2 regions of the Bacillus sp. MC1252 genome follow, and region 2 is predicted to be linked to the other one. Evidence: riboswitches for the same ligand, from Rfam matches in the RefSeq annotation. Region 2 holds a riboswitch; the other holds the start of a gene.

Region 1 (3,412 bases), 580 kb from region 2:
GGCATTGGGAAAATCCAATGGGCAACAATGCTGACTGGATTTGTTATTGGAATTGCTCTGTTTTATGAAACCGGATTCATTATCTTAATTCCATTAGTCTTTACCATTGCTCAAGCCGCAAGACTTCCTGTGTTGTATGTTGGCATGCCGCTCGTCGCTGCACTCATCACAACACATGGCTTCCTCCCTCCTCATCCAGGGCCGACAGCCATTGCCAATGTCTTTCAAGCAAACATGGGACAAACGTTGTTAGTTGGAATTATTTTAGCAATTCCTGCTGTGTTAGTAGGCGGACTACTGTTTACGAAACTATTTCAAAAAGATCAATTGCATGCACATATACCGAAAAACTTATTTAATCCAAAGGAATTTACAGAAGAGGAAATGCCAAGCTTCGGGATTAGCATTTTTACCGCTGTTTTGCCTGTATTACTTATGACATTCAGAGCATTTTTAGAAATTTTCTTCCCATCCTCTCCATTCTTGCCAACAGCTGAGTTTTTAGGTGAACCGGCGATTGCGCTATTAATCTCAGTGCTGCTTGCCATCTACACGTTTGGACTTGGCAGGGGCAAAAGCATGCAGGAAGTCATGAAGTCGATCACGGATTCTATTGGCTCCATTGCAATGATTCTATTAATTATTGCAGGCGGCGGCGCTTTTAAACAGGTGCTCATCGATAGCGGCGTCGATCAATACATTGCGGGGATCATGCGAGGAAGCACTCTTTCTCCCCTGCTCCTCACCTGGCTGATTGCTGCTGTCCTGCGTGTATCATTAGGGTCAGCAACTGTCGCCGGTCTCACCGCGGCTGGCATTTCTGCACCACTTATTGGATTAACGGGTGTCAGCCCGGAATTAATGGTGATCGCAACAGGTGCCGGAAGTATTACGTTCTCTCACGTGAATGATGCGGGTTTCTGGATTTATAAAGAATACTTTAACCTGTCAATGGCCCAAACCTTTAAAACATGGACATTGATGGTCACTGTTCTTTCACTTGTCGGACTAGCTGGTGTTCTTGTCGCTGATTTGTTTATGTAGGAAAATAAATTGTAAAAGCCATTGACTTTTTCTCGAAAAGATTGAATAATTGTGTATATTAAGAAAATTGAATCAAAAGGTAACCTTATTAAGAGTGGTGGAGGGACTGGCCCTGTGAAACCCGGCAACCGCTGTTCCTAGGAACAGAATGGTGCTAATTCCTTAAGCAAGCACACGCTTGTTTGAAGATAAGGCAGAGATCTCACAGTATATGATGCTCTTCCTTATCCAAGGAAGAGCTTTTTTATTTGATATTCAACCTGTAGAAGGAAGGGATTCAGCATGACACAAGTACAAACCATTGGAAAGAAAACAACAAAGCCGCCATTTCGCGCAGATCAAGTAGGAAGTTTACTCCGTTCAGAGCGCATCAAAGAAGCACGTAAGCAAAAAGCAGACGGTACGCTGACAGCAGAGCAGCTCCGACAAATTGAAAATGCAGAAATCACACGTATTGTGGAGAAGCAAAAGGAGATTGGATTAGAGGTTGTGACAGACGGAGAATTCAGACGTGCATGGTGGCATTTTGACTTTCTTGAAGGACTTGATGGGGTCGAAGGATTTGAAGCAGATCAGGGCATTCAATTCCACAACACAACGACAAAAGCACGAGGCATTAAGGTAACGGGTAAAATCGATTTTACAGAGCACCCAATGCTAGAAGATTACCGCTTCCTTCACAGCATCGCTGGTGATCATACGGCAAAAATGACGATTCCAAGTCCGAATATGCTCTTTTTCCGTGGAAAGCTTGATGAAGGTGTGTATGACAGCTTAGATGATTTCCACCATGATGTGGCCCAGGCGTATAAGAAAGCCATCCGTGCTTTTTATGATGCAGGCTGCCGCTACTTGCAGCTAGATGATACGGCATGGGCAGTGTTCTTTTCTGAAAAAGGTCATGAACAAATCAAAGCCTTTGGCCGCGAGGAAGATGAACTTCGTGAGTCGTTTGCAAAAACAATCAATGAAGCCGTTGCCGATCGCCCAGAGGATTTAGTCATCACAATGCACATTTGCCGTGGCAATTTTAAATCAACATGGGCAGCTGAAGGTGGTTACGAAGCAGCGGCAGAAACGATTTTTGCTGGTTTAGATCTTGATGGCCTCTTTTTAGAATTTGACGACGATCGTTCTGGCGGATTTGAGCCTCTTCGATATGTGAAGAACCCAAATCTTCAAATCGTACTTGGTCTTGTGACTTCAAAGTACGGTGAGCTTGAGCCGGTTGAACAAATCAAAAAACGAATCGAGGAAGCGGCTCAATATGTAGACATCAACCAAATTTGTTTGAGTCCACAATGCGGATTCGCATCCACGGAGGAAGGCAATCTGTTAACAGAAGAGCAGCAATGGGAAAAGCTGCGTCATGTGATTGAGATTGCTGATCAAGTGTGGACGTCATAGTCCCTTGACGAAAAAAGAGACAAACCGCATCATCAGCGGTTTGTCTCTTTCTTTTATACATCTAAATAATCACCATTCGTAGCAATCACTTGTTTATACCAATCGAAGCTTTTCTTTTTCTTTCTATCTAATGTACCGTTTCCTTCATTATCACGGTCGACATAAATGAAGCCGTAGCGTTTTTTCATTTCAGCAGTTGAAGCACTGACAAGGTCAATTGGGCCCCAGCTTGTATAACCGATCAGGTCTACTCCGTCTGCGATCGCTTCTCTTGCCTCTAGCAAGTGGCTTCTGAGGTAATCAATCCGGTAATCGTCTTGAATCGATCCGTCCTCTTCCACTTGATCGACAGCGCCCAAGCCATTTTCTACGATAAACAATGGTTTTTGGTAGCGGTCATACAGCTGATTAAGCGTCGTACGAAGTCCTTTCGGATCAATTTGCCAGCCCCAATCACTTGCTTCAAGGTATGGGTTTTTCACGCCTGCAAATAGATTCCCACCTTCAGCCTGATCAAGGATTGCAGGATCTGTACTTGCCACAAAGCTCATATAATAACTGAAGCCGATATAGTCCACTGTATGGTTTCTTAAAATGTCTTCGTCACCATCTTGGAACTCAATGGTGATTCCATTTTCACGTAAATAACGTTTCATGTATCCTGGATAGTAGCCTCTTGCCTGTACATCTGAGAAGAACAATGTTTTACGGTCTTGATCAATCGCAGCAAACATATCTTCTGGTCTTGAGCTGTACGGATATGTGGTCATAGCTGCAATCATACAGCCAATTTTCGCATCTGGAATGATTTCGTGTCCCGCTTTAACAGCTAAAGCACTTGCAACAAATTGGTGATGGGCTGCTTGATATTGAATGCTTTTCTCGTCTTCGCCTTCTTCAAATACAAGTCCGCCACCTGTGAAAGGGGCATGTAACACGACGTTGATTTCGTTAAAAGTCA
Region 2 (3,412 bases):
TATTCCTATGATCAAAATCGTTTTTATCGTCTGTCTGATACATTGACCCACGGGGCAGAACAATATGTAGACTGTGACGATGAAAATGGCTGGTGCTAATCACAGTTAAGGCTGCAGTGAGCATAAGCTGCAGTCTTTTTGATGATCAAGTGCCTAATCTTTACAACCTGAATGAAAGATTGTAATCTAAGGAAGAAGTGAATCAACGTCAAAAGGGCCGGGTGATCGTGATGAACGTCGAGATAGAAAAGGTCATCATTGTAGAAGGTAAATCAGACAAACAAAAGCTAAAAGAAGTTATTAGTGAACCTGTTACCATCATTTGCACCAATGGTACGATCAGTACATCGAAGCTGGATCAGCTCGTGGACGATTTATTCGGAAAAGACGTTTACATATTAGCAGACAGTGACGATGCTGGCGACAAACTGCGGAAGCAATTTCGAAAAGAATTCCCTGAAGCACTTCATCTGTTTGTCGACAGAACGTACCGAGAAGTGGCCGCTTCACCGTCAGCCCACATTGCATCTATCCTATTAGCTGCAAACATTGATGTTCATTCCAAATATTTATGAGGGTGGACGTATATGAAAGAGATTGAAGAGCATGAATTGAAGGAGATAGAGGACGATTTATTTCTTTTGTACTTATATACACCGTTTTGCGGAACATGCCAGTTGGCAAAGAAAATGCTGACAGTCGTAGATGCCATGCAGCCGGATGTTCCATTTTACGAGAACAATTTAAACTACTCACCAGGCTTTGCGAAAGCATTTGAAATCGAAAGTGTACCTTGCTTTCTACTGTTTAAAAAAGGTGAGATTGTGCAAAAAGGCTACGCCTTTCACTCAGTTCCATATCTTCATGAAATGATTGAAACCGCTAAATAAAGCGGTTTTTTGTCATATTTCAAGCAATTCATTTGAAAATTTGTCGAGCTATTTATAAAGGACAAGCCGATGTTTGTAGAGAAATGTTATGTATAACCAAATGACAGGGAGGTTATACATGTGGAAAAAGTGAAAACCCATGGAAACGCTGGGCAGCGATTATTGTTAAAGCCGCTGCTCTCCTCATCATCCTTGAAGATTACATTTGAGGCGGAAACTGACTCTTGTACATTGATTGTGGATGAACGTGGTGAAGTGAAGAAACTGCCTGCAATTGAGTTATCGGATCTCATCTTCTATGGTGAGAGGAAAGAAATTCTACAATTATTAGATGGAGACATGTCCTTGCAGCAGCTTATCAGCAGGGGACAAGTCAAAGTCAAAGGCTCATTCCGCGCGCTTCTCAGACTAGAGGCTGTGCTTTGGCTGACGAACGGTTTTTTTCGGAAAATGATAACGTAGTCGTTTACTTGGAAATTAGCGATTTACAGCGTTGACATATCTCGGGTAGCATGATATTCTACGTTAGTAAAAACATGAACATCACATAAAACAACATATTTTCTCTTATTAAGAGAGGTGGAGGGACGTGCCCTATGAAACCCGGCAACCGTCAGCATAGCTGAAATTGGTGCCAATTCACTCAAAGCCGCAACGCTTTGAAAGATGAGAGAAAGGCGTATTTGAAATAAAAGGCCTTTCTGCTTGCGTTGCAGTTAGGTCTTTTTTACTGACTTGGCAGCAGGCTAGAGTCATGACAGCACGAAGAATAAATGAACGTATGTGATGGCAATCTATAGATTCAGCAAGAAAGCAGGTGAGCAGACTGTGATCCATTTACAGAATGTATCAAAAACGTACTACTCAAAAAGCGGAAATGTTGACGCAGTGAAAGACGTCAACTTGGATATTGATAAAGGTGAAATATTCGGAATTATCGGGTATAGCGGCGCGGGCAAAAGCTCTCTTATTCGCCTATTAAACGGTCTGGAGCTGCCAACAGAAGGAATTGTTGAAGTGGCAGGCAATCGGATCAATGAAGTATCGAATGCGAAACTTCGTAAAGCAAGACAGGAAATCAGCATGATCTTTCAGCACTTTAACCTACTTTGGTCAAGAACAGTAAGACAAAATATTATGTTCCCGCTCGAAATTGCAGGTGTTCCGACGTCAAAACGGAGAGCCCGTGCAAATGAACTAATTAAATTGGTCGGTTTAGAAGGGAAAGAAAATGCTTATCCTTCTCAGCTAAGCGGTGGACAAAAGCAGCGTGTGGGAATTGCGAGAGCATTAGCCAATGATCCAAAGGTTCTTCTATGTGACGAAGCTACATCTGCACTTGATCCGCAAACAACAGATTCCATCCTTGATCTTTTGGCCGATATCAATAAACGATTAGGGCTGACAATTGTGCTCATCACACACGAAATGCACGTCATTCGCAAAATCTGTCATCGTGTGGCAGTGATGGAGAATGGACGCATTGTCGAAGAAGGCGAAGTATTACGTGTCTTCAGACAACCGAAGGAAGAAATGACGAAGCGATTTGTGAAACAGCTTGCTGAACCAGAGGAAGCGAAAGAAACAATCGAACACGTCTTAGAGCGAGTAAAAGAGGGTCAGGTGGTACGGTTGTCCTTTATCGGCGATTCTGCCGAGCAGCCGCTGATCACTGAAATCGTTCGATCTTTTGAGGTCGATGTGAACATCCTTCAAGGAAAGATTTCTCAAACGCAGGAAGGCGCGTTTGGAACACTCTTTATCCATATTAATGGAGAAGAGACCGAGGTTGAAAAAGCCATCGCCTATATCCAAAGCAAACAGGTTGAAATTGAGGTGATGACACATGTTTGAGAAATGGTTTCCGAACGTTGATCTAGATGTCATTTGGAATGCAACGGGTGAAACGGTGTACATGACACTCATTTCACTAGCATTTGCTTTTATTATTGGTATCATCCTTGGACTATTGCTCTTTCTGACTAGTAAAGGCGGTCTTTGGGAAAATAAACCGATTAACACCGTTATTGGGGCAGTCGTCAACATTTTCAGATCGATTCCTTTTATCATTTTAATCATTCTTTTATTAGGGTTTACAAAACTAATAATGGGCACTATTTTAGGTCCAAATGCAGCGCTGCCTGCGCTTGTCATTGGGTCAGCTCCTTTCTATGCACGTCTTGTCGAAATTGCACTGCGAGAAGTAGACAAAGGAGTCATTGAAGCAGCACGATCTATGGGAGCTAAAACGTCTACGATTATTTTTAAAGTATTGCTGCCAGAATCACTGCCAGCCCTTATTTCAGGCATTACCGTAACAGCGATTGCTCTAATTGGCTCTACTGCGATCGCAGGTGCAATTGGAGCAGGTGGACTTGGTGACCTTGCCTATGTGGAAGGATACCAATCTGGTAATACAGATGTCACACTAGTAGCCACTGTGTTTATTCTCATCATCGTCTTTATTATTCAAATAATCGGTGATTTGATTACAAATAAAATTGATAAACGTTAAGGGAGGA

What was found. A riboswitch is a leader RNA that binds a small molecule or an ion and turns the genes downstream of it on or off. The one in region 2 is predicted to bind S-adenosylmethionine.
Region 1: another riboswitch for S-adenosylmethionine. It lies ahead of ACYH0L_RS18040 (5-methyltetrahydropteroyltriglutamate--homocysteine S-methyltransferase); the one in region 2 lies ahead of ACYH0L_RS15110 (methionine ABC transporter ATP-binding protein).

The regions. Positions count from the first base shown of each region.
Region 1 is NZ_CM166369.1:3,492,196-3,495,607, forward strand. Features, by position in the region: gene ACYH0L_RS18035 (gluconate:H+ symporter) at 1-1,044, shown strand, start outside; SAM riboswitch class I at 1,127-1,239, shown strand; gene ACYH0L_RS18040 (5-methyltetrahydropteroyltriglutamate--homocysteine S-methyltransferase) at 1,327-2,451, shown strand; gene bglH (aryl-phospho-beta-d-glucosidase) at 2,505-3,412, opposite strand, start outside.
Region 2 is NZ_CM166369.1:2,916,338-2,919,749, reverse strand. Features, by position in the region: gene ACYH0L_RS15130 (YusG family protein) at 1-99, shown strand, start outside; gene ACYH0L_RS15125 (toprim domain-containing protein) at 231-575, shown strand; gene ACYH0L_RS15120 (thioredoxin family protein) at 588-890, shown strand; gene ACYH0L_RS15115 (SCP2 sterol-binding domain-containing protein) at 1,011-1,352, shown strand; SAM riboswitch class I at 1,455-1,563, shown strand; gene ACYH0L_RS15110 (methionine ABC transporter ATP-binding protein) at 1,719-2,744, shown strand; gene ACYH0L_RS15105 (methionine ABC transporter permease) at 2,737-3,405, shown strand.